Regions from separate parts of the Stenotrophomonas sp. 28608_Sma genome, predicted to be linked through region 1. Evidence: riboswitches for the same ligand, from Rfam matches in the RefSeq annotation. Region 1 holds a riboswitch; the other holds the start of a gene.
The links. Region 1 has a riboswitch for glycine ahead of ACZLHH_RS21255 (trimeric intracellular cation channel family protein). Riboswitches for the same ligand answer to the same signal wherever they lie in the genome.
Positions count from the first base shown of each region.

Region 2: another riboswitch for glycine. It lies ahead of gcvP (aminomethyl-transferring glycine dehydrogenase); the one in region 1 lies ahead of ACZLHH_RS21255 (trimeric intracellular cation channel family protein).

Region 1 is NZ_CM151308.1:4,487,157-4,502,034, reverse strand. Features, by position in the region: gene ACZLHH_RS21265 (multidrug efflux RND transporter permease subunit) at 1-535, opposite strand, end outside; gene ACZLHH_RS21260 (MdtA/MuxA family multidrug efflux RND transporter periplasmic adaptor subunit) at 532-1,698, opposite strand; gene ACZLHH_RS21255 (trimeric intracellular cation channel family protein) at 1,984-2,601, opposite strand; glycine riboswitch at 2,686-2,789, opposite strand; glycine riboswitch at 2,803-2,892, opposite strand; gene ACZLHH_RS21250 (GIY-YIG nuclease family protein) at 2,933-3,199, shown strand; gene ACZLHH_RS21245 (hypothetical protein) at 3,294-3,686, shown strand; gene ACZLHH_RS21240 (nuclear transport factor 2 family protein) at 3,755-4,186, shown strand; gene ACZLHH_RS21235 (hypothetical protein) at 4,191-4,643, shown strand; gene ACZLHH_RS21230 (NAD(P)/FAD-dependent oxidoreductase) at 4,735-6,015, opposite strand; partial or broken gene ACZLHH_RS21225 (NYN domain-containing protein) at 6,139-6,915, shown strand; gene ACZLHH_RS21220 (glutathione S-transferase family protein) at 7,095-7,715, shown strand; gene ACZLHH_RS21215 (primosomal protein N') at 7,910-10,087, opposite strand; gene ACZLHH_RS21210 (hypothetical protein) at 10,500-11,504, shown strand; gene ACZLHH_RS21205 (DUF3106 domain-containing protein) at 11,497-12,075, shown strand; gene ACZLHH_RS21200 (MATE family efflux transporter) at 12,315-13,679, shown strand; gene sppA (signal peptide peptidase SppA) at 13,795-14,878, shown strand, end outside.
Region 2 is NZ_CM151308.1:3,666,129-3,681,006, forward strand. Features, by position in the region: gene ACZLHH_RS17385 (phosphatase PAP2 family protein) at 1-652, shown strand, start outside; gene ACZLHH_RS17390 (phosphoethanolamine transferase) at 649-2,298, shown strand; gene ACZLHH_RS17395 (M2 family metallopeptidase) at 2,902-4,866, shown strand; gene ACZLHH_RS17400 (hypothetical protein) at 5,332-5,724, opposite strand; gene ACZLHH_RS17405 (siderophore-interacting protein) at 5,808-6,704, opposite strand; gene ACZLHH_RS17410 (multidrug effflux MFS transporter) at 6,847-8,073, opposite strand; glycine riboswitch at 8,373-8,475, shown strand; gene gcvP (aminomethyl-transferring glycine dehydrogenase) at 8,538-11,405, shown strand; gene ACZLHH_RS17420 (VOC family protein) at 11,498-11,908, opposite strand; gene ACZLHH_RS17425 (amino acid permease) at 12,012-13,379, opposite strand; gene ACZLHH_RS17430 (AraC family transcriptional regulator) at 13,461-14,183, opposite strand; partial or broken gene ACZLHH_RS17435 (catalase) at 14,300-14,878, shown strand, end outside.

The DNA.
Region 1 (14,878 bases):
CGGCCAGGCTGACCAGGCCGACGCCGGGCAACTGCGCCAGGCGCTGGGCGATGCGCGTATCCACCAGATCGTGCACCTGCGGCAGCGACAGGCCTTGCGAGGTCACCGCCAAGGTCAGGATGGGGGTGTCGGCCGGGTTGACCTTGCGGTACACCGGCGGCACAGGCAGGTCCCCGGGCAGGAAGCTGCCCGCCGCGTTGATGGCGGCCTGCACGTCCTGCTCGGCCACACCCAGCGACACCTCCAGCCCGAACTGCAGGGTAATGACCGAGGCGCCACCGGAACTGGTCGACGACAGTTGTTTCAGGCCGGGAATCTGGCCGAGCTGGCGCTCCAGCGGTGCGGTGATGGTGCGTGTGGTCAGTTCGGGGCTGGCCCCCGGATACAGCGTGGTGATCTGGATGATCGGGTAATCGACCTGCGGCAGCGCCGCCACCGGCAGCAGGCGATAGGCCAGCACGCCGGACAGCAGCAGCGCCACCATCAGGAGAGTCGTTGCGACCGGGCGCAGGATGAACGGGCGCGAGAGGTTCATGCGCCGGCCTTGGTCGCGGCCTCCTCGGTGATGATCTCCACCGCCGTGCCGTCTTCCAGCCCGTCGATGCCTTCGATCACCACCTTGTCCCCTGCGGCCAGCCCGGAGCGCACGGCCACGCGTCCATCATCGGCTGGACCGAGCACCACGGTGCGGCGTTGTGCCTTGCTGTCCTTGTCGACGATATGCACGTAGTTGCCCTGGCTGCCGAACTGCACGGCGGCATCGGGAATCAGCAGCGCGGGCTGCTCGCCCAGCTGCAGGCGGACGTTGACGAACTGGTTGGGGAACAGCGCCAGATCGTGGTTGTCGAAGTGCGCACGCAGTTTCAACGTGCCGGTGGTGGTATCGATGCGGTTGTCGACGCTGGACAGCGAGCCGCGGGCCAGCTGCCGGCGTTCTTCGCGGTCCCAGGTTTCCACCGCCAGTGCCGGTTGCGCCTGCACGGCATCGAGCAGCGCAGGCAGCTCGGGTTCGGGCACGGTGAACAGCACGCTGATCGGCGCGGTCTGCGCCAGAGTCACCAGGCCTTCGGCATCGCTGGCGCGCACCAGGTTGCCCACGTCCAACCGGCGCAGCCCGACGCGGCCACTGACCGGCGCGGTGATGCGGGTGTACTGCAGCTGCAGGCGCGCTTCATCAACGGACGCCTGATCGCTGAGGCGGCGGCCCTGCAGCTGGCGCACCTTGCTCTGCTGGTCGCTCAGTTCCTGCCCGGACACGTAGTTCTGCTTCTGCAGTTCGCGGTAGCGCTGCAGCTGGCGCTCGGCGTTTTCCAGCTCGGCCAGATTCTGCTGCTGGGTACCCTGCGCCTGTGCCAGCTTCACTTCATACGGGCGCGGGTCGATCTGCGCCAGCAGATCGCCGGCCTTCACCTGCTGGCCTTCCTGGAAATGCAGCCGTAGCAGTTCGCCATCCACGCGGCTGCGTACCACCACGCTGTGCAGCGGGGTGACCGTACCGACCGCCTTCAGGCGCAGCACCAGCGGCTCGGCGCTGGCGCGTGCCACGCGTACCGGCACCGTCTTGCCCGGCGCATCGTCGCTGCTGCCGGCGCCGTTCCGGGGCCACAGCCACCACGCCAGAACGGCGACGAGGGCGATGGCCAGCACCGCCCACAACAGGCGGGCACGACGGAAGCGGGAATTTTCGGCGACAGACATGGGGCATCCTGCGCCCTGCGCGCGCAGGGACATGCGGGCCCGTCGGCGCGTTCACGGCACCACGGGCAGCGGGGAGGGAGTTGTCTGGCGGGGCCGCGGGCGCGGCGTGGCTGGATGCCGTCGCGGCAGCGACGGGGTGACAATGGTAGCCAATCACCCCGGCCAATGCCGCATGACCATGGTCATGCAACGCATTCGGTAGTGCCGGCCGCTGGCCGGCAACCTGCCGGAATCTGTGGGCGCGTGCCGTGTTGCCGGCCAGCGGCCGGCACTACCGTCAAACAATCAATGCACTTCGTCGTGATAGACGAACTTCGGCATTTCCCAGCGGTAGTGGATCGCCAGCAGGCGCAGCGCGAAGCCGCCGCCGAGGCAGCACAGGATCGCGGTGGCGTCGGCCACGCCCCAGTGCAGCAGCAACAGGTAGGCCGCGCCGGTCAGCAGCGCGATGATCGCGTACAGCTCCTTCTGGAAGATCAGCGGCACCTCGTTGCAGAGAATGTCGCGCAGCACGCCGCCGAACGCGCCGGTCAGCATGCCGGCGATCAGCACGATCGGCATGGCATGGCCGGCCTCGCGCGCGATCGAGCAGCCGATCAGGGTGAAGGCGATCAGGCCCAGGCCATCGAGCACCAGGAAGGTGCGGCGGAAGTGGTGCATCCAGCGCGCCACCCAGGTGGCGATCAGCGCCGCGCACACGGTGAAGCCCAGGTACTCGGGATGCTTCACCCAGCCCAGCGGGTAGTGGCCGAGCAGGATGTCGCGCAGCGAACCGCCCCCGAGGGCGGTGACGCAGGCGATCATGACCACCCCGAACAGGTCCATGCGGCGACGGCCGGCGGACAGCGCGCCGGTCATGGCTTCGGCGGAAATGGCGATCAGGTAGATGATGGACAGCAGCATGGGACAGGCTCCGGGCGCGGTGGGGCCGGCCATGCGCGACTACCGCCACTGCCTGCGCAATGACGGGATGACGATGACCGGTGCCGCTCCCGCTGTCCTTTTGCCTGAGAGTTCAGCGGCGTTGGCCGCGTGCCCCTTCGGCGGATCGTCCCGGGCGTGCCCGGTGACCTCTCTCCAGCTCGGCGAGTCGAATGCATGGTTGGTGGGATTCCAGCCCACCGGCCTGAGCGATCATGGGAGCCTGCGCCTTCGGCGGGCGCCAGCGCGGCGCCTCTCTCCTGCATTCGGGCGCCAGTATATCCGCTGCAGTGCAGCACGGCATAATCCGGGCATGGCCCCGTCCCTCCGCCCGTGGTTCCTGTACCTGCTCGAATGCCGCGATGGCAGCTACTACGCCGGCATCAGCACCGATGTGGAGGCGCGTTTCGCCGCCCACCAGGCCGGCAAGGGCGCGCGCTACACCCGGGCACGGCCGCCACTGCGCGTGCTGGCCGTGCGCGAGTACCCGGACCGGGCCGCCGCCTCGCGCGCCGAGTGGCAGCTCAAGCAGCAGCCGCGCGAACGCAAGCTGGCCTGGCTGCAGGCGCCGGTCCTGTAGATCCACGCCATGCGTGGATGGTGTGCTGGGCCATGCCATCATCGCCACATCCATCGACACAGGAAGCGGTCCGATGAAATCCTGCTGGATGCTGATGTTGACGTTCTGTATCACCCTGTCGGCCTGCGCCCAGACTCCGCCACCGCTGCAGCACGGGCAGATCGGCAGCGCCGCCGAACTGGCCGCACAGCGCGGCCCGGACACGCCCGAGCCCATCCACCTGCGCCGCGACCAGGTGCCGCCCGATCTGGTCGACCTGATCCCGCTGGCCGAAAAATGGGGCATCGGCGATGACCTGCTGCGCGATGAGATGCAGGAACATGCCACCGACGCGGAAAAGCGCGCGATAGCTGATGCGCTGAAGCATCGGCATGCGCGCATCTCCGCCTGGCTCGACAGTTTCCCGCAGGGCCAGCCGATGACCGACGAAGCGGCCGCGTTCCTGTACATGCAGCTGAGCGTCGACGAAATGGGCCTGATGCAGTAGATCCACGCCATGCGTGGATGCGGCTTGCCCATGCCATGATCGCCCCGCGCCCAGAGCTGGAGACCCGGATGTCCACGATTGCCCTGCTGTTCGCTCTTTCCGCAGCAACGAGCCCTGCCGCCGACCCGGCCACCATCGCGGCCATCGAAGCCACCTGCCACGATTACGTCGACGGCCAGCTGGAGGCCGACCCGCAGCGCGTCGCCCGCTCCCTGCACCCGGACCTGGCCAAGCGCGCGGTGCTCGGCGATACACCCGACGAACGCCTGGGCCTGCGCCGCATGTCGAAGGAAGAGCTGGTCGCGTTGACGAAGCAGGGCGCGCTGAAGACCCCGAAGGATCAATGGGACCGCCGCTGCACGGTGCTGGACGTGACCGGCAACGCCGCCTCGGTGCGGCTGGAAACCCCGTGGTTCGTCGACTACTTCCACATGGGCCGCTTCGACCAGCGCTGGGTCATCGTCAATGCACTGTGGTACCCGAAACCGAAGGCGCCGTAGAGCGATGCGTGCTGCCGGCAAAGCATGGATCTCCGTCGTCATGCTGGCCGCGGTCATCGCACTGCTGCCTGGCCTGCTGTACCGGCTCGGGCTGGCGCTGGTGGAAGGCCGGCCGAAGCCGGCGGACCGCGCACCCAGTGGTATGGCTGCGTGCAGCAGTGAGCAGCGCACGGGATTCCAGCCGATGAATCCATGGAGCTTCACGACGCGGTTCTTCGATCCTGAAGCGTTGAAGAAGGCGACTGACGTCGAGCGCGAAGCGTTCTGGGTTGCACGCCGCCACCTGATGCGGCAGCCAAGGCACGACATGCTGCGCTGGCATCTCAGCAGTACCGCACTGACAGTCTGGATCACCCGGCATTGGAGTAGCACGCAGATTGCCGATGCCGCGAGGAAGGAGGATTTCTGCCGCACCTGGTCGAAACGGCGGGTGCCGGGCGGCCCGATGAACCGGTAGATCCACGCCATGCGTGGATGGTGTTGACGGGGTCAGAGCCCTTTCCTGCGGAAAGGGATCCGACCGCGCAGCAGCCGGCCAGCGGCCGGCACTACCGTCGGGGTCGCCGGTCTTCCTGGTCATCACCAAAAATGATGCGCGCGCTGCGCTGGTAGCTCCAGTACGCCACGGCCCAGTTCAGCAGCACCACGATGCGGTTGCGGAAGCCGATCAGGAAGAACACGTGTGCGGCCAGCCAGAACCACCAGGCGAGGACGCCCGAGAGTTGCAGCCGGCCCAGGTGCACGATCGCGGCCATGCGGCCGATGGTGGCGAGGTTGCCGAAGTCGGCGTACTTGAACGGCCCCGGTGCGGCCTTGCCATGCAGACGCGCGCGGATCACCTCGGCCACGTACTTGCCCATCTGCTTGGCGGCGGGCGCAACGCCGGGTACCGGCTTGCCATTGGCCTGGTTCAGTGCGGCCAGGTCACCGGCCACGAACAGCTCGGGGTGCCCAGGCAGGGTGAGGTCGGGTTGCACCTGCACGCGTCCAGCGCGGTCCAGTGGCACCTCCAGGGTGCGCGCCAGCGGTGAAGCGGCCACACCGGCGGCCCACACCACAGTGCGGGCCGGTACGAACTGATCGCCGAGCTTGAAGCCCTGGCTGTCGATGTCGCTCACCGGGGTGCCGGTCAGCACTTCCACGCCCAGCTTTTCCAGCTGACGGCGCGCCTTCAGCGAAAGCACTTCCGGGAACGAAGACAACACGCGTGGGCCGGCCTCGACCAGCCGCACCTTGGCGCTGGCAGGATCGATGTGGCGGAACTCGTTGCGCAGCGTATGCCGCGCGATTTCTGCCAGGGTGCCGGCCAGCTCAACACCGGTAGGTCCACCGCCGACCACGGCGAAGCTCAGCCACGCCGCCTTCTTCGCCGGGTCCGGTTCGGCCTCGGCGCGCTCGAACGCCAGCAGCAGCTTGCGGCGCAGTGCGATGGCATCGTCCAGCGTCTTCAGCCCGGGCGCATCATCGGCCCATTGGTCGTTGCCGAAGTAGGCGTGGGTGGCGCCGGTAGCCAGCAGCAGGCTGTCGTAGTCCAGCGTGCTGCCATCGGCCATGCGGATCTGCCGGGCCTGCTTGTCGATGGTCACCACTTCGCCGAGGCGGACTTCCACATTGCGCTGGTGGCCGAGGATGTGGCGCAGCGGCGCGGCGATATCCGGCGCGGACAGGCCGGCGGTGGCCACCTGGTACAGCAGTGGCTGGAACAGATGGTGGTTGCGGCGGTCGACCAGGGTGATGCGTATGCGCTCGCGGGCCAGGGCACGGGTGGCCCAGAGGCCGGCAAAACCGCCGCCGACAACAACCAGGTGGGGAACGCGCTCGCGACTCATCGACTCACTCCAGTGGGGGCATTGGGGGAAGCGCCTGGCATCTTCGCACGATGGCGCCCTGTCACGTCAGCGCCCGCATGGATCGGCGATACTCGGGTTCAGGCAACCGCCCGTGAGGAGCCCATGAGCGAACCGGAAAAGCGCATCGCCCTGTTGATCGACGCCGACAATGCGCCGGCCTCGAAGATCGACGAGGTCCTGGCCGAAGTCGCCCGCTACGGTGTGGCCAACGTGCGCCGCGCCTATGGCAACTGGAAGAGCCCGCGGTTGAAGGGTTGGGAGGCCGTGCTGCACGAATATGCGATCCGCCCGATCCAGCAGTTCGCCTACAGCAAGGGCAAGAATGCCTCGGACATGGCGATGGTGATCGATGCCATGGACCTGCTGTACGCGCGCAATCTCGATGGCTTCGCCATCGTGTCCAGCGATGCCGATTTCACCCCGATGGTGATGCGCCTGCTGACCGATGGCGTGAAGGTGTATGGCTTCGGCGAGAAGAAAACCCCGGAGCCGTTCGTCAACGCGTGCTCGAAGTTCACCTATCTGGAAGCGCTGGGCCAGACCCATGCCAGCGTGCCGGATACCGAACAGGCGTCCAGCGAACAGGCATCGAACGAGCCTGTTGCCAACGACGATGCCCGGCCACGCAAGAGCGGTGCGGAAATGCGCAGCGATACGCGGCTGGTGAAGATGCTGCGCCGTGCGGTGTCCTCGGCCGAGGGCGAGGATGGCTGGTCGCATCTCGGCCCGGTCGGCAGCCAGATCGGCAACCAGGCGTCGTTCGACCCGCGCAACTACGGCTACGGCAAGCTCAGTGACCTGCTGGCGGCGATCGGCCTGTTCGAGCTTAAGAAGGATGGCAAGTCCTCCTACGTGCGCGCGCTGCCGAAGAAAAACCGGTAGTGCCGGCCGCTGGCCGGAAAGGAACCAGTAGTGCCGGCCGCTGGCCGGAAAGGAACCGGTAGTGCCGGCCGCTGGCCGGCAGCGCGCAGATGCCCGATTCCACATCCGCCACCCACACACCCACTCCGATCAGGCGTATCGTTGCCGCTCGCATTGCCAGCAAGGAAAAAACCCGCATGTTGAAGATCTGGGGCCGCCGCAATTCCAGCAACGTCCGCAAGGTGCTGTGGTGCGCCGAGGAAATCGGCCTGCCGTACGAATCCATCGAGGTTGGTGGCAGCCATGGCGGCACGCAGACGCCGGAGTACCTGGCGATGAATCCCAACAGCCTGGTGCCGGTGATCGAAGACCATGGCCTGCCGCTGTGGGAATCGAATGCCATCGTGCGCTATCTGAGTGCGCGCTACGCGCTGGGCACGCTGTACGCTGAAGACCCGATGGAACGCGCCCAGGCCGAGAAGTGGATGGACTGGAGCACCTCGCGGATGGCGCCGCTGTACACCGACCTGATCTGGGGCATCATGCGCACCGCCCCAGCTGACCGCGACGAAGCGCGCATCAATGCCGCCATCGTGCGTGCCGGTGACTACCTGGCGATGGCCGATGCCACGTTGGCCAGACAGCCGTGGCTGTCGGGCGAGACGTTCGCGATGGGTGACATCCCGCTGGGCTCGCTGATCTATGCCTGGTTCGAACTGCCCATCCAGCGCCCGGAACTGCCGCACCTGGCCGACTGGTACGCCCGCCTGCGCGAACGCCCGGCCTACCAGCGCGGCGTGATGTCGCCGCTGACCTGAGGGGTAGCGCCGGGCCATGCCCGGCGAGCGTGGTATGCGGAGGACTGCCGGGCATGGCCCGGCGGTAGCGTTCGTCTGCCTCAATACAGATCCGTCGGGTCCATACGGACCGACGGTAGAGTCGAGCTTGCTCGACTGTTTCTGGCGCACGGCAGTCGAGCAAGCTCGACTCTACGCAGCATTGGGCAGCGCCCTCAATACAGATCCGTCGGATCCACATCCAGCGACCAGCGCACTTTGCGTGCCTCCGGCAGCGCATACAGCTGCGGTACCAACTGCCCGAGCACGCTGTGCAATGGCGGCCGCTGCAGGGCAGACAGCAACAGCTGGGTGCGCTGGTAGCCGGCACGCCGCGGCATTGGCGCCGGCATCGGCCCGTAGGCCTCGACCACATTCTGTTCCCCCAGCAGTTGCCGCGCCGCCAGCAGGAACGCATTGGCATGCTCGACCTGCTGTGCCTCGGCGCGCATCAGTGCCAGATGCGCGAACGGCGGGAATCCGGCGGCCTGGCGCTGGTTCAACTCGGCCTGCGCGAACGGGTGGTAGCCACCGCTCACCAGGGTTTCCAGCAGCGGATGCCCGGGGTGATGGGTCTGCAGCCAGACCTCACCAGGATCACGCGCGCGTCCCGCACGGCCGGCCACTTGGATCAACTGCTGCGCCAGTTTCTCGCTGGCGCGGAAGTCCGCGGAGAACAAACCTTCGTCGATGCCCACCACCACCACCAATGTCAGCTTCGGCAGGTCGTGGCCCTTGGCCAGGATCTGCGTGCCGACCAAGATGCCGGGTTGGTCGCCCAGCCTCGCCAGCTGCTGTTCCAGTGCGTCGCGTCGTGAGGTGGTGCCGCGGTCGATGCGCACCACCGGAAAATCGGCGAAGGCGGCGGTGAGGTGCTCTTCCAGGCGTTCAGTACCGATGCCCTGTGGCTGCAGCGCCAGGCTGCCGCAGGCCGGGCATGCCAGCGGCGCCGGTTGCCGCGCACCGCAGTGGTGGCATTGCAGGCGACGGCCGCCACCATGCACGGTCATCGGCGCATCGCAGCGCTGGCACGGCGCGGTCCATCCGCAGTCGTGGCACAGCAGCACCGGTGCGTAGCCACGGCGGTTCTTGAACACCAGCACCTGCTGGCCACGCTGCAGGTGCTCGCCGATGCCGGCCAGAACATCGGCCGAGAGGCCATCGTGCAATGGCCGTTTGCGCACATCAAGGATGCGCACGCGCGGTGGTCGTGCATCGCCGGCACGCTGCTTCAGGCGCAGGTGGGTGTAGCGCCCGGCATAGGCGTTGTGCAGGGTTTCCAGCGAGGGCGTGGCACTGCCGAGCAGCACGGGAATGCCGAGCGCCTTGGCGCGCACCAGGGCGAAATCGCGCGCGTGGTAGCGGATGCCGTCCTGCTGCTTGTAGCTGCCGTCATGTTCCTCGTCGATGATCAGCAGACCGGCCTGCGGCAGCGGCGTGAACACTGCCGAGCGGGTGCCGACAATGACCCGTGCTTCACCACGTGAGGCGGCTGCCCAGACGCGAGCGCGCTCGTTATCGTTCAAGCCCGAATGCAGCGCATGCACGGCGATGCCGAGGCGGCCGCGGAAGCGTGCCAGGGTCTGCGGAGTCAGGCCGATTTCCGGCACCAGCACCAGCGCCTGCCTGCCCTGTGCCAGGCAATGGATGATCGCCTGCAGGTAGACCTCGGTCTTGCCGCTGCCGGTCACGCCATCCAGCAGGAAAGGCTGGAAGCCGTCGGCGGCGTTGATCGCAGTCACGGCCGCGGCCTGGTCCGGGTTGAGCGTGGGCCCGGGCAGCGGCTGCGCATGCTGCGGTGCCACCGTCATCGCCACGCGCTCGGCCAGTGCACGCTTGGCCAGACTGCGTGCGGCGGTGCGCCAGTCCTCCATGCGTTCGCCCAGTACGTCTTCATCCACCACGGCCTCGGCCAGCAGTTCGGCCAGCTGCCGCGGGCGGCTGCCGGCGCGCAGCTTCCCGCGCTGGGCATGGCCTTCGGGTGTCAGTTGCCAGCCCCAGTGATGGGTGTCGGGCAGGGCCTCGCCGTGGCGCAGCGGGCCGGGCAGGGCGGTGCTGAGTACTTCGCCCAACGGCGCGTGGGTGTAGCGCGCCAGCCACTGCAGGCTCTGCCACAGCTCACCCTGCAGCAGCGGCTGCGGGTCGCACCAAGCCAACGCCTGGCGGAGTCCCTGGCCGTCGTCGGTCTGGCCGTGTCCCACCACCACACCGACCAGCTCACGGTTGCCGAACGGCACCTTCAGGCGGCAGCCGACCGCAACCGTGGGGGCCACGCCCTCCGGCGACAGGTAGTCGAACAGGCGGGGCAGGGGGACGGGCAGGGCGACCTGCAGGGTCGGAATCGGTGAAAGCATCGGGCCAGTGTACCGGGCCATGCGCGCGCGAATGGCGGAGTGGGCGGCGGCGGGGCGGGGTCCGTTGAATCATAAATGTCACCTAAATATCGGTGTCCATTGGAGATTCAGTCTTATCCACATGTTCTGTGGATAACGCTGTGCGTTACCGGTCGGCGGGCGCGCAGGAGGCCGATGGCGACGGCCTCACGCTCGGGTTGGTCAAAAAATCGCCATACTTTAAAATACATCAGAATCAATTACTTAAGTGTGAAACAATGCTGAAACAGAGTGAATTCAGCTGGATGCCACAGTTTCCTGCGCAGGCAGCGTGGTGCTGTGCACAACCTGCAGCACGAAGTGCCTGTGGGCGCAAGTCCTACGGGCGCCGATGGCCTGCCGCTATCATGCGGGCAGACCTTTGGAGTGATCGATGACGGCTGTGCCCGCCCCTGTTTCCTCGACCGCGGCCGGTGCGCTGTCGGCGTTCCTGCGAGGTGTTGAACGCCGCGCCCTGGTGGTGGCTGAACTGCAGTGCGGCGATGCTGCCCGGGCCGAACAGACCCTGGTGGCGGTGATGCGCGCGTTTGCGGCGGTCGCCAGTGACCTGCCGATGGCGCAGTGGCCGACCCGCTTCTGGACCCTGCTGGGCCAGCGCCAGGCGCTGCGTGAGCCGGTGGGCGGCCAGTGGGAGCCGCCGCTTGCCGCCTTGGGCCAGATGGGACCGTTGCCGCGCCTGGCGCTGTTGCTACGGGTGGGCGGCAGCCTGGATGAAGGTATCGCCACGCGCGTGCTCGACCAGGACGAAGCCGGCTACCAGCAGCTGCTGGCCGATGCCTGCCCGCGTGACGCGCACGGCCAGCCCGACGCCTCGGCCTGGCGCCAGCTGGCCGAACAGGTGCAGCTGCGCATCCGCGATCTGCCCGTCAAACGCCTGCAGCAGCTGCAACAGCCGGCCGCACCGACGAGCAGCAGTGAAGCGCCGACCTCCAGCTGGCGCACCCCGCAGCGCGACGAGCGGGCTGCAGCCACTGGCAAGCGCCGCCGCGCCAATGCCAAGCCGCGCTGGCGCGGTCCGTTGATCCTGCTGGTGACCGTGGCGGTGCTGTTGGCCGCAGCGCTGGGGTGGCGCTACTGGCAGGGGCATTCCTTCGGCAGTGATGCACCGCTGCCGGAGGGTGTGGTCGGCGAAGCCGGTCCGGTGACGGTGGAAGCCCTGCCACCAAGCAAGGTCAACGCCACCCCGGATGCGACCACGCCCCAGGCCACGGACGACGCCACGATGCTGGCCGACCGCGACTATCCGCTCGTGGCCGATGCCGATCTGTATGCATGGACCGCCGCGGGCGGCCCGCTGCCGGTGGACGAGTCGCAATCCAAGCCGAGCCGGCCGGAGCCGGCCAGCGCCACGCTGGAAACCGCTGCTGCCGATGAATAAGACCGTATTCGCCAGCCTGCTGCTGGCCCTGCCGTTGTCGCTGTCCGCCGCGCCGCAGACCTTGAACGTGCCGCTGCCGCCGCCAGTGCCGGGCAGTTCACCGGCGGCCCCGGCCACCACAGGTACGACGCCCGCTGCGTTCGCCCAGCTCGATGCCCAGCAGCAGCGCCAGCGCCGCGCCGACTACGCCGCATGGCGGGCATTGCCGGAGGGCGAGCGTGAGCGGATCCGTCAGGCCGCTGCGCGATTCAATGCGTTGCCGGCCGACCAGCAGCAGCGCCTGCGCCAGCAGTTCCAGGCGCAGGACCAGGCCTTCCGCGAAGGCTGGCGGCTGGGCCCGCAGCTGGGCCTGGAGTTCCCCAAGCTGCACGGCCTGTTCGGCTTCGTGCCGCCGGAACAGCGCGAGGCCGCGCTGGCCGTGCTGCGCCAGCTCAGCCCGGCGCAGCTGGCCCAACTGACCCTGGTGGCACAGCGCACGCCACCGCAGGAGCGCGACAAGGTCCGCGGCGCGTTCCTCGCGGTGCCGCCGGCCGAGCGCGATACCTGGCTCAAGCGCCAGGCTGGGCAGTAGAAAGAAAAGGGGACGGAGGGGATTAAGTCGTATTAGGCACAGTCGGGCTTGAAACGACTTAATCCCCTCCGTCCCCTTTTTCTGTTCGTAACGTGATCGCAACGCGTGATGCCGGGGCCTGCCGGAACCCAGCATTCACGCCATGTCATGGGAATGCGCGCGCTGCACGCGTAAGATGGCGGCCCGCAACCCGGTGCCTGTGCCCTTCGCGCGCAACCGTAGTTCGCGTCAAGCACCTTATGTCTACTGCAACCTCCACGCCGCGCTTCAGCAAGGAAGTCGGCGCTACCGGTCTGCTCGCCCTGCCGCTTGTGCTCGGGCATGTGTCCACCGGTCTGATCTCCTTCGTCGACAACGTCATTGCCGGCCACCACGCCACGGCGACCCTGGCCGCGGTGACCATCGGCACCGCCCTGCTGTGGCTGCCGATGCTGATCCCGATCGGCACCCTGATCTCACTCACCGCCTCGGTGTCGCAGCTGCATGGCGCTGGCCGCGAGCGCGAGATCGGCCCGCTGTTCCGCCAGGCACTGTGGCTGGCGCTGGGCCTGGGCCTGATCATGTTCACCTTCCTCACCGTGGTGCCGCCGCTGCTGCCTGCGTTCGGCATCGCGCCGGACATCGTGCCGGGGGCCACCGCGTTCCTGCATGCGGTGCGCTGGGGCGGACCTGCGCTGACCCTGTACTTCTGCATGCGCTATCTCAGCGAGGGCATGCACTGGACGCTGCCGACCATGCTGCTCGGCTTCGGTGGCCTGCTGGTGCTGGCACCGATGGGCTACGTGCTGGCCAACGGCAAGCTCGGCTTCCCGGAAATGGGCGCCGAGGGCCTGGGCATCGCTTCGGCGGTGATGATGTGGCTGCAGGCGATCGCCTTCGCCACCTACCTGTGGTTCACCAAGCGCTTTGCCCACCTGCAGCTGTTCTCGCACTTCGAAGGACCGCGCTGGAAGGCGATCTGGGACCTGCTGCGCACCGGCCTGCCGATCGGCATCACCGTGCTGATGGAAGGCGGCCTGTTCATCGTCACCGCGCTGCTGATCGGCCGTCTTGGTGCCAATGAAGCGGCCGCGCACCAGATCGCGATCAACGTCGCCCAGCTGTGCTTCATGATCCCGATGGGCGTGGCCGAGGCCACCACCGTGCGCGTCGGCCATGCGGTCGGTCGTGGCGATGGCTTCGGTGTGCGGCGCGCGGCCTGGGCCGGCTACGCGATCATCATGGGTACGCAGACGTTGTCGGCAGCGGTGCTGCTGTTCGGCCATGACGCCATCGTCGGTGTCTACACCAACGACCTGGCGGTGGCCGGCCTGGCCTCCACCCTGCTGCTGTACGCGGCCACCTTCCAGTTCCCGGATGGCATCCAGGTGCTGTCGGCGGGCGCGCTGCGCGGCCTGAAGGACACCCGCGTGCCGATGTTCATCGCCATGTTCGCGTACTGGGGCCTGGGCATGCCGCTCGGCGCCGGGCTCGGCCTGGGCCTGGGCATGGGCCCGCAGGGCATGTGGATCGGCCTGATCGTCGGCCTGACCGCCGCCGCCATCCTGATGGGCTGGCGCCTGCGTCGCAGCAGCCTGCGCATCGGCCAATCGATGTTGTCCTGATCGTCCCGCCCGCCCTGCCGACCCATGGCGGGCGATCCCCTGACTTGTGTCCGATGCCGCATCACACGGCACCGGCTATGCTGGCACCACGGCAAGAAGCCATCCGGAGCGTTCCATGAATCAACCCGTGCCCCCGCTGCCCCCGGCGCGTCGCAACCCCGTCGCCAGTTTCTTCATCGGGCTGTGGGACGTCATGAACTTCACCCGCCGGTTGATCCTCAACCTGGTGTTCTTCGGCCTGCTGTTCCTGCTGCTGGTGATGTTCGTCATCGCCGCCGGCATGGGCGCCGGTGCCAGCAAATCGCTGCAGGACCGCACTACCCTGGTGATCGCGCCGGAAGGCCGCCTGGTCGAGCAGTTCAGCGCTGACCCGGTCAGCCGCGCGCTGGCCAAGGCGGTGGGCGACAACGGTGCCGAAGAGATCCAGCTGCGCGACCTGCTGCGGGTGATCGAGTCGGCCAAGGAAGACAAGAAGATCGAGCGCGTGGTGCTGGAGCTGGACAAGCTGCAGCCGTCGGGCTTCGCTTCGCTGCGTGAAGTGGCCGCGGCACTGCAGGACCTGCGTGCGTCCGGCAAGCAGCTGGTGGCCTACAGCGAGAGCATGGGCCAGTCGCAGTACCTGCTGGCCGCACAGGCCGACGAGGTCTACCTGGACCCGATGGGGTCGGTGGTGCTCGAGGGCCTGGGCCGCTATCGCCAGTACTTCCGCACCGGCCTGCAGGACAAGCTGGGTGTGGACGTGCACCTGTTCAAGGTGGGCGAGTACAAGTCCGCCGCCGAACCCTACGTGCTCGACGCCGCTTCGCCGGCCTCCAAGGAAGCCGACCTGTTCTGGATGAACGACGTGTGGCAGCGCTACCTGGGCGACATCGCCAAGGCCCGCCGCCTGGATCCGGCACAGCTGGCCGCCGGCATCGACACGCTGCCGGAAGGCATCGCCGCTGCCGGTGGTGACCTGGCCAAGTTCGCCCTGCAGCAGAAGCTGGTGACGTCGCTGAAGACCCGCGAGGAATTCGAGGATCTGATGATCGAGCGCGGCGTGGCTGACGACGATGCCGACGGTGGTTTCCGCAACATCGACTTCGGCTCCTACCTGGGCCAGCTCGATGCGCGCCGCAACCCGGTCGACAGCCGTCCGCAGGTGGCGGTGGTGGTGGCCGCCGGCGAGATCAGCGGTGGCGACCTGCCGGCCGGCCGCA
Region 2 (14,878 bases), 820 kb from region 1:
GCTGATGGGTTTCGGCGGCGACCAATGGGTGGCCGATCACCTGTTCCGCCTTGAGGGTGGCCATTGGGCGCTGCAGGACGCCTGGGTCACTCGCACGGTGGTGCACAAGGCCGGCAAGTGGCTGAGCACGGCTGCTGCGCTCGTGGCGATCCTGCTGTGCTTCCACCACTGGCGTAAGGGTCGCGATCGCACCCTGCGGTGGGCGCTGCTTTATGTCGTGATTGCCATGGCCCTGGGCACCGGTGTGATCTCCCTGCTGAAGTCGCTGGTGCCCATGGAATGCCCCTGGGACCTGCTGCGCTACGGCGGCCACCAGCCGTTCATCGGGCTTTTCACGGCGCGCCCCGCAGGCATGGCCGCGCAGGCCTGCTTCCCGGCCGGCCACGCCAGCGCAGGTTATGCATGGTTGTCCCTGTACTTTTTCGCCTTGCTGTGGCGCCCTTCATGGCGCTGGGCCGGGTTGTGGATCGGCCTTGGCACCGGCCTGGTATTCGGCGTCAGCCAGCAGCTGCGGGGCGCGCATTTCCTTTCGCATGACGTTGCTACTGCGTTGATCTGCTGGCTGCTTTCGCTGGGCCTGTATCTGATCGTCAAACGCGTCCTGACCCGCCGTCAGCTGGCCCGTCCCCACCGCCAGGAGGCAAACGCATGAGTGCATCGGTCCAACGCCCCGCCCGCCTTCCCGCGTTGGCGAACCTTCGCCGCTGGCGGCCGCAGCTGTCCACCGAAGCACTGATCGCACTGACCAGCCTGTTCTTCGCAGTGGCCGGCAACGGCCTGTTCTGGCACAGCGCGATGGCCAGCCATCCGGGCAGCCTGCGCTACGCGCTGTCGCTGCTGCTGTTGCTGCTCGGTGCGCACGGCGTGCTGCTGGGCATCCTGGTCTGGCGCTGGAACGCCAAGGTGGTGATCAGCCTGTTGCTGCTGGTGACCGCATTCGCTGCGCATTACATGAGCCGCTACCACATCTACCTGGATGCGGACATGCTGCGCAACGTGCTGGCGACCGATCCCAAGGAAAGCCGCGAGCTGATGACCATATCGCTGGTGTGGCCGGTGCTGTTGCTGGCAGTGCTGCCGATGGCGGTGCTGTGGCGCGTGCAGCTGCGCCGCCGCAGCTGGGGCCGCAGCCTGCTCTGGCGCGTCGGCTTCCTGGTGGTGGCGGCAGTGACGGCGGTGGGCGGCGCATTGATCTCGTTCCAGGATGTCTCGGCACTGATGCGCAACCAGCGCGAAGTGCGTTACCTCGCCACCCCGGCCAATGTGCTGCTGGGCATGCCGCGTGCACTGCGTGGCGACAACCCGGTGCAGCGCGCACCGAAGCTGCCGATCGGCACCGATGCCAAAGCCACCCCGCGCGCGCCGGCCAGCAAGCCGCGCCTGCTGGTGATCGTCATGGGCGAGACCGTGCGCGCGCAGAACTGGGGGCTCAACGGTGGCCGCAACACCACCCCGGAACTGGCGCAGGCCAGCGTGATCAATTTCCCGGACATGCACTCGTGCGGCACCAGCACCGAGGTTTCACTGCCGTGCCTGTTCTCTCCATGGGGCAGGCACGACTACGACGAGAAGAAGATCCGCGCGCACCAGTCGTTGCTGCACGTATTGAACCGTGCCGGTATTACGCCGCTGTGGCGTGACAACCAGTCCGGCTGCAAGGGCGTGTGCGAAGGCCTGGACTTCCAGTCATTGTCCGATGCGACCACCCCGGGCCTGTGCGCTGACGGCCGCTGCATGGACGAAATCCTGCTGCAGGACCTGGCCACCCAGGTACGTGCAAAGCCGGGCGACCGGGTGGTGGTGCTGCATCAGCTGGGCAACCACGGCCCGGCCTACTTCGAGCGCTACCCGCCCGCGTTCCGCCGCTTCACCCCCACCTGCGATACCCGCGACATCGGCCGCTGCTCGCGCGAAGAGATCACCAACAGTTACGACAACGCCGTGCTGTACACCGATCACTTCCTGACCAAGACCATCGGCACGCTGCAGGGCATGCAGGACTACGACACGGCGATGATCTACCTGTCCGACCACGGCGAGTCGCTGGGCGAGAAGGGCCTGTTCCTGCATGGCGTGCCCTACGCCATCGCGCCGGCCGAGCAGACCCGGGTACCGATGACGATGTGGTTCTCGCAGGGCTTCGCCAGCAGCCGCGGGCTGGACCTGCAGTGCGTGCGCAAGCGTTCGGCGGCCTACACCGACCATGACAACCTGTTCCCGTCGGTGCTGGGCCTGATGCAGGTGAAGACCTCGCTGTATGAGCGCAACCGCGACGTGTTCGCCAGCTGCGAAGGTTGAGGGTTGTTCGGCAGGGCTTGCAGCCCTGCACCTGCAGAGGCAACTGCAACCGCAACGGCCGAAGCAACAGCAACAGCATGCATTCCGTGGGATGGCGGGGTGGGTCCGGTGGCGGGAGACGCCGTAAACCCATCCATGGGGGCTTGGCCGCGGCATCCATGCCGCGGACACTCCCGCCACCGGACCCACCCCGCCTTCGACAGTTTTCCGCAATCGGTTGGAACGACCTTGGGGTCGGATCCGTTTTCCTCCGGAAAACGGATCCGACCCCATTTTGATTGTCGATATCTGACAGAGGTGTCGACCAAGGTCGACACCTACCGACAGCGCACGGAATCTGTCAGAGGTGGGGCGGTGTCGGAGTGCGGGGTGTCAGCCGCATGGATGCGGCTGCCAAGCCTACAAGGACGTACTTGCGGCGTCCCCGCACTCCGACACCGCCCCACCAAACCACGGATGGTCCGCTGTTGCTGTTGCTTCGGCCTTTGCCGTTGCCTGAAGGCCTCTGCGGGCGCCGGGCGCCGCCCGGCCGACTTCCGCCACTTGCGGTGGCGGCGACGGCCAACTAGCCTTCGGCCGTCGTTCACCACCCAAGGACCTCCCGTGAAACACCGTCATCTCCTGCTGGCCTCGGCAATCGCCGCCGCCACGCTGGCCCTGGCCGCCTGCAAGAAGGAAGCTGCCCCAGGCACCGATACCGCCAGCAGCAGCGCCCCGGCCGGCGAAACCGCCGACCAGTTCGTGGCCCGCATCAATGCCGAGTTCAAGGCCGCCTACCCGGAGATGACCTCGGCGCAGTGGCTGTCCTCCACCTACATCAACAGTGATTCGGAACGCATCGCGGCCAAGGCCAACGAGCGCTCGCTGACCCAGCTCAACAGCTGGATCGAACAGGCCGCCAAGTTCGACGGCAAGCCGATGAGCGAGGACAGCAAGCGCGCGATCCACCTGCTGAAGCTGATGTCCTCGATGCCGGCACCGCGTGACCCGGCCAAACTGGCCGAGCTGACCCAGATCGCCACCCGCATGGAAGGCAGCTACGGTGCCGGCAAGTACTGCACCAATGCCAACGATCCCAACTCCTGCCGCCAGCTGGGCGAGCTGGAGCAGGTGCTGGCACGCAGCCGCGACTACGACAAGCAGCTCGACGCCTGGCAGGGCTGGCACAGCACCACCAAGAGCATGCGCGGCGACTACCAGAAGTTCGTCGGCCTGGTGAATGAAGGTGCCAAGGGCATGGGTTTCACCGATGCCGGCCAGATGTGGCGCAGCGGCTACGACATGCCGCCGGAGCAGATCGGCCCGGAAACCGATCGCCTGTGGGAACAGGTCAAGCCGATGTACGAGCAGCTGCACTGCTACGCACGCGGCAAGTTGGACAAGACCTACGGCAAGGACAAGGCGGAAGTGGGCAATGGCCTGATCGCCGCACACCTGCTGGGCAACATGTGGCAGCAGGACTGGTCGAACCTGTGGGACCAGCTGGAGCCGTATCCGGGTGCCGGCAGCCTGGACATCACTGCAGCGCTTGAAAAGCAGTACCAGACCAACCTGAGCGCGGCGTTGGCCAAGGCCGGCAAGGATGCCAACGTAGCGGCGCAGTACAAGGCACAGCGCGAGGCCGAACTGCGTACCGCCAGGCAGATGACCGAGCGCGCCCAGGACTTCTACGTGTCGCTGGGCATGCCGTCGCTGCCGCAGTCGTATTGGGAAAAGACCCAGTTCATCAAGCCCGATGACCGCGACGTGGTCTGCCACGCCAGTGCCTGGGACATGAACATGGAAGGCGATGTGCGCACCAAGATGTGCATCAAGCCGAACGAAGAAAACTTCACCACCATCTACCACGAGCTGGGCCACATCTATTACGACCTGGCCTACAACCCGCTGCCGCCGCTGTTCCAGGGCGGTGCCAACGATGGCTTCCATGAAGCGATCGGCGACACCATCGTGCTGGCGATGACGCCCAAGTACCTCAGCTCGATCGGCCTGGTTGATGCGCCGACCGAAAGCCGCGAAGCGGTCATCAACAACCAGATGCGCATGGCGCTGTCGGGCGTGTCGTTCCTGCCGTTCGGGCTGATGATCGACCGCTGGCGCTGGGGCGTGTTCGATGGCTCGATCACCGCCGACAACTACAACAAGGCGTGGTGGGACCTGAAGGCCAAGTACCAGGGCGTGGCGCCGGCCAGCACCCGTGGCGAAGAGTTCTTCGATCCGGGCGCGAAGTACCACGTGCCGGGCAACACCCCGTACACCCGCTACTTCCTGGCGCGCATCCTGCAGTTCCAGTTCTACAAGGGCCTGTGCGACGCGTCCGGCTACAAGGGCCCGCTGCATGAGTGCACCTTCTACGGCAACAAGGAAGCCGGCCAGAAGTACTGGGCGATGCTGAGCAAGGGTGCCAGCCAGCCGTGGCAGGCCACGCTGAAGGAGCTGACCGGCACCGACAAGCTCGATGCCGGCCCGATGATCGAGTACTTCACCCCGGTCAACGAGTGGCTGAAGCAGCAGAACGAAGGCCAGATGTGTGGCTGGCAGGCCAACGCGGCCCCGGCGGCGAAATGAGAAAAGGGGCGGGTCCGCAAGGATCCGCCCCTTTCCGGTAGTGCCGGCCGCTGGCCGGCAACTGCACGGTGGACATCTGTCTGGCAGCCGGCCAGCGGCCGGCTCTACCGAAACAGCAATCAAACGAAGGCCAGATGTGCGGCTGGCAGGCCAACGCGGCCCCGGCGGCAAAATGAAAAAAGGGGCGGGTCCGCGAGGATCCGTCCCTTTCCGGTAGTGCCGGCCGCCGGCCGGCAACTACGCGATGAAGACCCAACGGGCAGCCGGCCGGCGGCCGGCTCTACCGAAACAGCAGTCAAAGGCCAGATGTGCGGCTGGCAGGCCAACGCGGCCCCGGCGGCGAAATGAAAAAGGGCGGATCCGAAAGGATCCGCCCCTTTCCGGTAGTGCCGGCCGCTGGCCGGCAACTGCACGGTGGACATCTGTCTGGCAGCCGGCCAGCGGCCGGCTCTACCGAAGTGCCTGTCAGCTGTTCTTCTTCGCGGCCATCGCTGCGGCCAGCTCGGCCTTGAATTCCTCGAAGGTCTGGCCCTTCTCCTTCGCTTCGGCCTGCGCGGCATCGCGCAGCGCATCGGAGTACATGAGGCGCACCGGCGTGCCGTTGCGCTCGTGCAGTTCACCGGCCTGCATGATCAGCGCCAGCACCTGCGCAGCGCTCTCGCTGTGGCCAGCGATGCGGCCGTCCATGCCCAGCACCCATTCGCCGTCACGGCGCACGACACCGGCCAGCAGGGTGCGCTGCGCATCGCGCAGCTCGGCATGCGGTTCCACCGGCGATGCCTGCGCGGCGGCCTTGTTGGCGGCCTGCTTTTCCTGGCGACGGCGCTGGTCGCGGCGGGTCTTGGAACTGGTGGACATGGTGCGGTACCGCTGCGAAGGGGGGCGCAAGGATAGCGCACCCCGCCCGCAGCGCTGCTTCACGCGTGCTCGATCCAGTATGGTCAGTCCAGCACCTTGCCGTGCCGCCAGTAGCCCATGAAGGTGATCGCGCGGCGGTCCAGCCCGCAATCGCGCACCAGGTGGCGGCGGATCGCCATCACCGCCCCCGCCTCACCCGCCACCCAGGCGTACAGCGGCCCGGCCACGCAGGTGTCGGCCTGCTCCCAGAGGATCTGCGTATCGACGTCGATCTCCTCCAGCGCATCGCCAGCAGCCACGCTTGAGGTCGCTGACAGCCGTTCCTGGACCGCCTGCAGCAGCGGCTGGCCATAGGCGGCCTGCCCACGCGGCAACCACACCAGCTCGGCTGTGCCCGGCGCTTTCAACGGCACCGCATCGCCGGCCTGGGCCACTTCCAGCAATGCCAGCGTGCGCGGCGGATCAGGCATGTCCGCCAGCTCTTCGAGGATGCCCGCCACCGCAGGCAACGCCGTTTCATCGGCCACCAGCAGTACCTGGCCGACACCGGCTGGTGGCTTCCACTCCCAGCCTTCGCTGCTCTCGGCACAGTCGGCATCGGGGGCCAGCAACACCACGCGGTCGCCTGGGCGGGCGTGCATGGCCCAGCGCGAAGCGGGTCCGGTCACCCCGTGGATGACGAAATCGACATCGACCTCGCCCTGCTCCGCACGCAGCTGGCGGATGGTGTAGGTACGCATCGGCGGGCGCTTGTCATCCGGCAGGGCCCGGTAGCGTGGGTACCAGTCTTCACCGCTGGGGACCTGCGGCACCTCCTGGCCGGGCAAGGGGAAGAACACCTTGATGCGCTGGTCCGGGCCTTCGGTCTTCATCCGCGCCACGTCGGCACCGGTGAACACCATGCGGTCCAGGGAAGGGGAGAGAACGCGGCGCTCCTTCAGCGCCACCTCGAACAGGCGGTAGGTCTGCTGCGCAGCCATGGGGGAACCTCATGCAACGACATCGGATTGGCTGGCTGTCGTGCATCCACGCACCGGCTGGCTGGAATGCCCAGCCTAGTCCGGTTGTCCGCGGTTGCAAGGATGTGCCGGCATCCCCGTCCGCCCTACCCCTGCACGCTGCTCAGTGACCCGTGCAGACTGCCTGCGCCGCGCGTTCACGCTGGTGTTCCCAGTACCAGAACACGAAACCAGCACCGAAGAACGCCGCCTGGCCCAACGCCAGGTGCAGCGGGCTGGCGCTCAGCAGCGGCGATACCACGCCAGCCACCACGGTGCTGATCATCAGCTGCACGAAGGCCTGCAGCGACGAGGCCAGGCCGCGCTGGTGCGGGTACATGTCCAGCACCGCCAGCGCCAGGATCGGGAAGATCAGCGCCATGCCCATGCCGCCCAGGAAGATCGGCAGCACCGCCCACGGCAGCACGAACTGCGGCGACAGCGCCACGTAGCCGACGTTCAGCAGCACCGACAACGCGCACAGGCCGAACCCAATGGACACCTGGCGGGTGGGCGTGGTGTGCCCGGCCATGCGCCCGGACAGGAACGAGCCGGTGGTCATGCCGCCGATGGTGGGGATGAACAGCCAGGCGAAGCCGCCCTCGCCCAGATGCAGGTGCTGCATCACGAACACCGGCGCCGAGGAGATGTACAGGAAGATGCCACCGAAGCCGATGCTGCCGGCCAGCGCCAGGCGCAGGAAGCGCGGGTTGAAGCCGATGCGCAGGTAATCACGCATCAACGTGCGCGGCGACAACGGCACGCGCGCTTCAACCGGATGGGTCTCCGGCAGGTAGCGTGCAGTGGCCGCCAGCAGGACCAGCCCGAACACCACCAGGAACCAGAAGATCAGCGGCCAGCCGGCGCCACTGAGCAGGATCCAGCCACCGATGATCGGTGCGATGGCCGGGGCGATGCCGAACAGCATCGACACCTGGCTCATCAGGCGCTGCGCGTCGTGGCCATGGTAGAGATCGCGGATCACCGCGCGGCCAACGATCATGCCGACACCCGCCGACAGGCCCTGCAGCGCGCGGAACGCCAGCAGCGTGGTCAGGTCGGTGGACAGCGCGCAGCCGACCGAGGCGCCGACGAACACCACCAGGCCACCGAGGATCACCCACTTGCGGCCCCAGGCATCGGACAGCGGGCCGTGCGCCAGGCTCATCAGGCCGTAGAACAGCAGATACACGCTGATGGTCTGCTGCACCGCCACTTCGTCCACCGCTAGGCGCTGGGCCAGCTGCGGGAACGCCGGGAAGATGGTGTCGATCGAGAACGGACCGAACATGGCCAGACCGGCGAGCAGCAGGGCCATGCGGCGGGTGGAGGGAGCAACAGCGGCGGTCATGGGGAAGGCGTCCGGCAGGGCCATGCGCGGCACGCACGGCGGGCGCCGGTCCCCTTCTGCAGGGACGGCGCCAGATGAATTCGGGTATCCGCCCATCATAGGTGGGGATTGCGCCCGATGCCATGCAGCGGTGCACAAAACGCACGACCGGGCCATCGGCCATTCAGGCGCGGCGGCCATGCCTGGAGGCGGCCGGCGGGCCCGCAACGGGCTATAATCGGCGGGCAACACGGTGGGAGAAGCGGAACACCGCTGCCGAAGGCGCAACGCCCGTAATCGCTCAGGCCCGATACCACCCGTAACAGAACTCTGGAGAGACCGGTTCGATCCGGCGCCGAAGGGGCACGAAGCTGCGGTCCGCCGCGCTTTTAAACTCTCAGGCAAAAGGACAGAGGGGCGCCCCGCAGACCGCCGACCGGCGGCTTGTGCCCGTGCGTGTGCCCTTTCCTGACGGATCCTTCGCCATGTCCCAGAACACCCCTTCCCTGCGTGAGCTCGAGCACCACAATGCGTTCGTCGAGCGCCACATCGGCCCCAACGACGCCGAGATCGCGCAGATGCTCGATGTCGTCGGCCACGCGTCGCTGGATGGCATGACCGATGCCATCGTACCGGCCAAGATCAAGTCGCCGGCGCCGCTGGCGCTGCCGGAGTCGATGACCGAAGTGCAGGCACTGGCAAAGATCCGTGCGATCGCCGACAAGAACACCGTGCTGCGCAGCTTCATCGGCCAGGGCTACTACGGTACCCACACGCCGAACGTGATCCTGCGCAACATCCTGGAAAACCCGGCCTGGTACACCGCCTACACCCCGTACCAGGCGGAAATCTCGCAGGGTCGCATGGAAGCGCTGATCAACTTCCAGACCCTGTGCGCCGACCTCACCGGCATGGAAATCGCCAACGCCTCGCTGCTGGACGAAGCCACTGCCGCCGCCGAAGCGATGACCCTGGCCAAGCGTTCGGCCAAGTCGAAGTCGGACACCTTCTTCGTGCACGACGCCGTGCACCCGCAGACCCTGGAACTGCTGCGCACGCGTGCCGAACCGATGGGCATCGTGCTGCGCGTGGGCACCCCGGCCGAAGCGCTGGAAGCGGAAGCCTTCGGCCTGCTGCTGCAGTACCCGGACACCTTCGGCCAGGTCGGCGACTACAAGGCGCTGGTCGATGCCGTGCACGCGCGCGGCGGCCTGGTGGCCGTGGCCACCGACCTGCTGGCCCTGACCCTGCTGGCCGCTCCGGGCGAATGGGGCGCGGACATCGTGGTCGGCAACAGCCAGCGTTTCGGCGTGCCGTTCGGCTTCGGTGGCCCGCACGCCGCCTTCATGGCCTGCCGTGACGCCTACAAGCGCTCGATGCCGGGCCGTCTGATCGGCGTCTCGATCGACGCGCAGGGCAACCCGGCCTACCGCCTGACCCTGCAGACCCGCGAGCAGCACATCCGCCGCGAGAAGGCCACGTCCAACATCTGCACCGCACAGGTGCTGCTGGCGGTGATGGCCTCGATGTACGCCGTTTACCACGGCCCGGACGGCCTGACCCGCATCGCCCGCCGCACCCATCGCCTGGCCTCGATCCTGGCCGCCGCGCTGCGCAACGCCGGCGTGCAGGTCGGCGGTGACTTCTTCGACACCCTGCATGTCACCGGCGTGCACGCCGATGAGATCCACGCCAAGGCACGCGCCGCCGGTTACAACCTGCGCGCGATCGACAGCGACTCGGTCGGCATCAGCCTGGACGAGACCACCACCCGCGCCGACATCGTCGCCGTGGCTGCCGTGTTCGGTGCCTCGCTGGACGTCGACGCACTGGATGCCAGCACCGCCGACGCGTTGCCGGCCGGCCTGCTGCGCCAGTCCGCGTTCCTGACCCACCCGGTGTTCAACACCCACCACAGCGAGCACGAGCTGCTGCGCTACCTGCGTTCGCTGGCCGACAAGGACCTGGCAATGGACCGCACGATGATCCCGCTGGGCTCGTGCACCATGAAGCTCAACGCCACCGCCGAGATGATCCCGGTGACCTGGCCGGAGTTCTCGCAGATCCACCCGCTGGTGCCGGCCGACCAGGCGCTGGGCTACAAGGAACTGATCGACACGCTGGAAGCGATGCTGGTGGAATGCACCGGCTACGACGCGGTCAGCCTGCAGCCGAACTCCGGCGCGCAGGGCGAGTACGCCGGCCTGCTGGCGATCCGCGCCTACCACCGCTCGCGCGGTGAGGAACATCGCGATATCTGCCTGATTCCGGACTCGGCGCACGGCACCAACCCGGCCTCGGCACAGATGTGCGGCATGAAGGTGGTGGTGACCAAGACCGATGCCAACGGCAACGTCGACGTCGAGGACATCCGCCTCAACGCCGAGAAGTACAGCGACCGCCTGGCCGCGATCATGATGACCTACCCGTCCACGCACGGCGTGTTCGAGGAAGAGGTGGTGGAGATCTGCGAGATCATCCACAAGCACGGCGGCCAGGTGTACACCGACGGTGCCAACATGAACGCCCTGGTCGGCGTGGCCAAGCCGGGCAAGTGGGGTTCGGATGTTTCGCACCTGAACCTGCACAAGACCTTCTGCATCCCGCACGGTGGTGGCGGCCCGGGCGTCGGCCCGTGCGCGGTCAAGGAGCACCTGGCCCCGTTCCTGCCGGGCAAGCTGGGTGACAACGGCCCGGTCGGCATGGTCAGCGCTGCCAGCTTCGGCAGCGCCTCGATTCTGCCGATCAGCTGGATGTACATCGCGATGATGGGCCGCGACGGCCTGCGCAAGGCCACCCAGGTCGCGCAGCTCAACGCCAACTACATCGCCAAGCGCCTGGCCCCGCACTTCAAGACCCTCTACACCGGCCGCAACGGCCTGGTGGCACACGAGTGCATCCTGGACGTGCGCCCGCTGGAGAAGACCAGCGGCATCGGCGCCGAGGACGTGGCCAAGCGCCTGATCGACTTCGGCTTCCACGCCCCGACCCTGAGCTTCCCGGTGGCCGGCACGCTGATGGTCGAGCCGACCGAGAGCGAGTCGCTGCACGAGCTGGATCGCTTCATCGACGCGATGATCCAGATCCGCGAGGAGATCACCGCGATCGAAGACGGCCGCCTGGACCGCGAGGACAACCCGCTGAAGAACGCGCCGCACACCGCCACCGCGGTGACCGCGAGCGAGTGGACCCACGCCTACCCGCGCGAACTGGCCGCCTTCCCGCTGGCCAGCCTGAAGCAGAGCAAGTACTGGCCGCCGGTGGCGCGCGTCGACAACGTGTACGGCGACAAGAACGTGATGTGCGCCTGCATCCCGGTCGATGCCTACAAGGATGATGAAGTCGAGGCTTGATTCCTCGCGGCATCGGTAAAGAGAACGGCCCGCGCAAGCGGGCCGTTTTCATAAGCGCGTGTGGACCAAGGTCCACACCCACAAACATCCGATCACGGGTCCGGCATCTGCCCCAGGCTCAACTGCCACGAGACACCGAAGCGGTCCTGCACCCAGCCGTAGCGGTTGCTGAAATCGTAGTCACCCACCGGCATCAACCAATGGCCGCCCTCACCCAGCACGCGTGCCGCACGCTCGAACTGCTCGGCGCCGGAACACTCCACGAACAGCGAGATCGACGGCGAGAAGGTGAAATCGTGCACGTCCAGGCTGTCAAAGCACAGGTAATGGGTGCCGCCGAGCAGGAAGATGGCCTGGCGCACCTGCCCCGGCACGCCGGCACCGGCGCCGTCCGGATGGCGCTGCATTGCCAGCAGGCGGAAATCGGCGAAGGCCTCGGCGTACAGGGCCAGGGCGGCCTCGGCCTGGCCGGTAAACATCAGGAAGGGGCGACTGCGCAGCATGCGGTACTCCTGGTCGACGGGCCGCGGGCGGCCCACACGATCAGGATGGCACGGCGGATGTGCAGCCCCCGTGGTAGTGCCGGCCGCTGGCCGGCAGCTTCAGTCACGCCTCGCGCATGCGCCGGGCGATGGCGCTGCTGGCGGCGATCGTGGCAGTCAGTGCCACCATCGACAGGAACTGCAGGCGGGTGTGCGACTCGCTCAGCAGCAGGCCGAAGATCAGTGCCAGGATCGCCAGCGCACAGGCGGTCAGCCACGGGAATCCGGCCATGCGGAACGGCAGGCGGGTGCCGAGGCGGTCGGCCCGGCGGCGCAGCACCAGCTGCGACACCAGCGACAGCGTCCACACCAGCAGGCAGGTGGAACCGACGATGTTCAGCAGCACCGGCAGTACCCGGTCCGGGAACAGCAGTTCCATCACCGTGGCGGCAAAGCCGAACAGCACGCTGGCCAGCACGGCGATCACCGGCACCTGGCGCGGGTCGGTCCAGCCGAGCACCGCCGGTGCCTCGCGGCGCTGCGCCAGCGAATACATCATGCGCGAGGCGCCGTAGAGGTTGGCATTGAGTGCCGACAGCAGTGCGATCACGGCGATCAGGGTGATGGCCGTACCCGCGCCCGGGATGCGGGCGATATCCAGCACCGCAGCGAACGGCGACTTCAGCGCCTCGCTGGTCCACGGCACCACGGCGATGATCACGCTCAGCGAGCCGATGTAGAACACCAGGATGCGCCAGGCCACGGTGCGGATGGCACGGGCAATGCTGCGCTCGGGATCTTCGGTTTCGGCCGCAGCGACGGCTACGATCTCGGTGCCGCCAAAGGCAAAAACGACAACCAGCAGCGCCGCGCCGATGCCGGCCAGCCCCTTCGGCGCGAAGCCGCCATGCTCGGTGAAGTTGCTCAGGCCCGGCGAGGTCACCTGCGGCAGCCAGCCCATCAGCAGCGCCACGCCGATGGCGATGAAGGCCAGGATCGCCACCACCTTGAGGATGGCGAACCAGAATTCGAACTCGCCGAAGTTCTTCACTCCCAGCAGGTTGATCGCGGTGAAGAACAGCATGAAGGCCAGCGCCGCCATTGGTACCGGTATCGCCGGCCAGACCGTGGCAAGAAGCCCGGCCGCGCCTACCGCCTCGGCGGCGATCACGATCACCAGCTGCACCCACCACAGCCAGCCCACGGTGGCGCCGGCGGTGGCTCCCATGGCATCAGCGGCATAGACCGAGAACGCGCCACTGGTCGGCTTGGCCGCCGCCATCTCGCCCAGTGCGTTCATCACGATGATCACCAGCGCACCAGCGACCAGATACGACACCAGAACCGCCGGGCCGGCCGCCTGTACACCCACGCCCGAGCCGAGGAAGAGGCCGGCGCCGATGGCGCTGCCCAGGCCCATCATGATCAGCTGGCGGGGCTTGAGCGAGTGCCCGAGGCGGGACGGCGAAGCGGTCGGAATCGAGTTGGGCATCGGCAGGGCTGGCGGCGGCTACAGGGGCGACACCTTACCCTGTCCCGTGCCCACGGGGATAGGCACAGCGCAGCAGGCGGCTCAGGCCAGCGCCGGCTCGCCGACGTTGCCACCAATACGGGCCCGGTAGGCGCGCGGCGAGAAACCGGTTTCAGCCTTGAACTTGCGGGTAAAGGCGCTCTGGTCGCTGAAACCGCAGGCCTGGCCGATGCAGGCGATGCTGTCGTCACCGTGCAGCAGGTGCATGGCCATCTGGATCCGCAGTCGGGTCAGCACCTGCTGCGGGGTCATCTGGAACACCTTGCGGAAGCTGCGCTCCAGCTTCGACAGCGAGAAGCCGGTGATGTCCAGCAGGGTCTGCATGCGCACGTTCTCGGCGTAGTGCGCATTGAGGTGGGCCAGGGCCAGCCGCAGCTGCTCGTATTGGGTGCCCAGGCTGTCCTTCTGGCCGAGGTCGCGGGATATGCCGATCAGGCCCTCGATGGCCCCATCGACCACCAGCGGGCGCTTGCAGGTCAGGCACCAGCCCGGTTCGCGGTTGGCGAACAGGTGCAGCTCCATCAGGTTCTCGATCACCTCACCGGACAGCACGCGGGCGTCCTGGTCGACGTAGTCCGCGCTGAGGCCGGTCGGGTAGATTTCAGCCGCGGTACGCCCGATCACGTCCTTGCGCGCGCGCAGGCCCAGCCGCCGCAGCATGGTCTGGTTGACGTGGGTGTAACGCCCCTGAAGGTCCTTGATGAAGAACAGCACATCCGGGATGGCGTCGAACAGGGCTTCGATGTCGGCGGGCTCGACTCGCATGGGGCAAGCATACCCGAGCCTGCTTTTGCCTGTACGTTCACCTTTGCCGGACCTCGGTTTAACGGGCTCGGTTCCAGTGTCGTGGTTCTCTTTCAGATCATCCGGAGCCAACGTCAATGGCCGCCAGCAAGCCGACCGGCAAGCGCGCAACCACCCACGCCGAAAACCACTACCGGGGCGACGGTGATGAACTGCACCAGCAGGCCGGGGCCAGCCATCCGGTGATGACCACCGATCAGGGCATCCCGGTGGCGGACAACCAGAACTCCCTGCGGCAGGGAACCCGGGGGCCCACGCTGCTGGAGGACTTCATCCTGCGCGAGAAGATCACCCACTTCGATCACGAACGCATTCCCGAGCGCATCGTGCACGCACGTGGCAGCGCAGCACATGGCTACTTCGAGCTGACCCGATCGCTGAAGGCGCATACCCGAGCGCGCATCCTGACCGAGGTAGGCGTGAAGACACCCGTGTTCACCCGCTTCTCGACGGTAGCCGGTGGCGCAGGCTCGGTGGACACCCCGCGCGACGTGCGCGGCTTCGCGGTCAAGTTCTATACCAAGGAGGGCAACTGGGACCTGGTCGGCAACAACATCCCGGTGTTCTTCATCCAGGACGCCATGAAATTCCCGGACCTGGTGCACGCGGTGAAGATGGAACCGGACCGTGCCTTCCCGCAGGCGGCCACGGCCCAC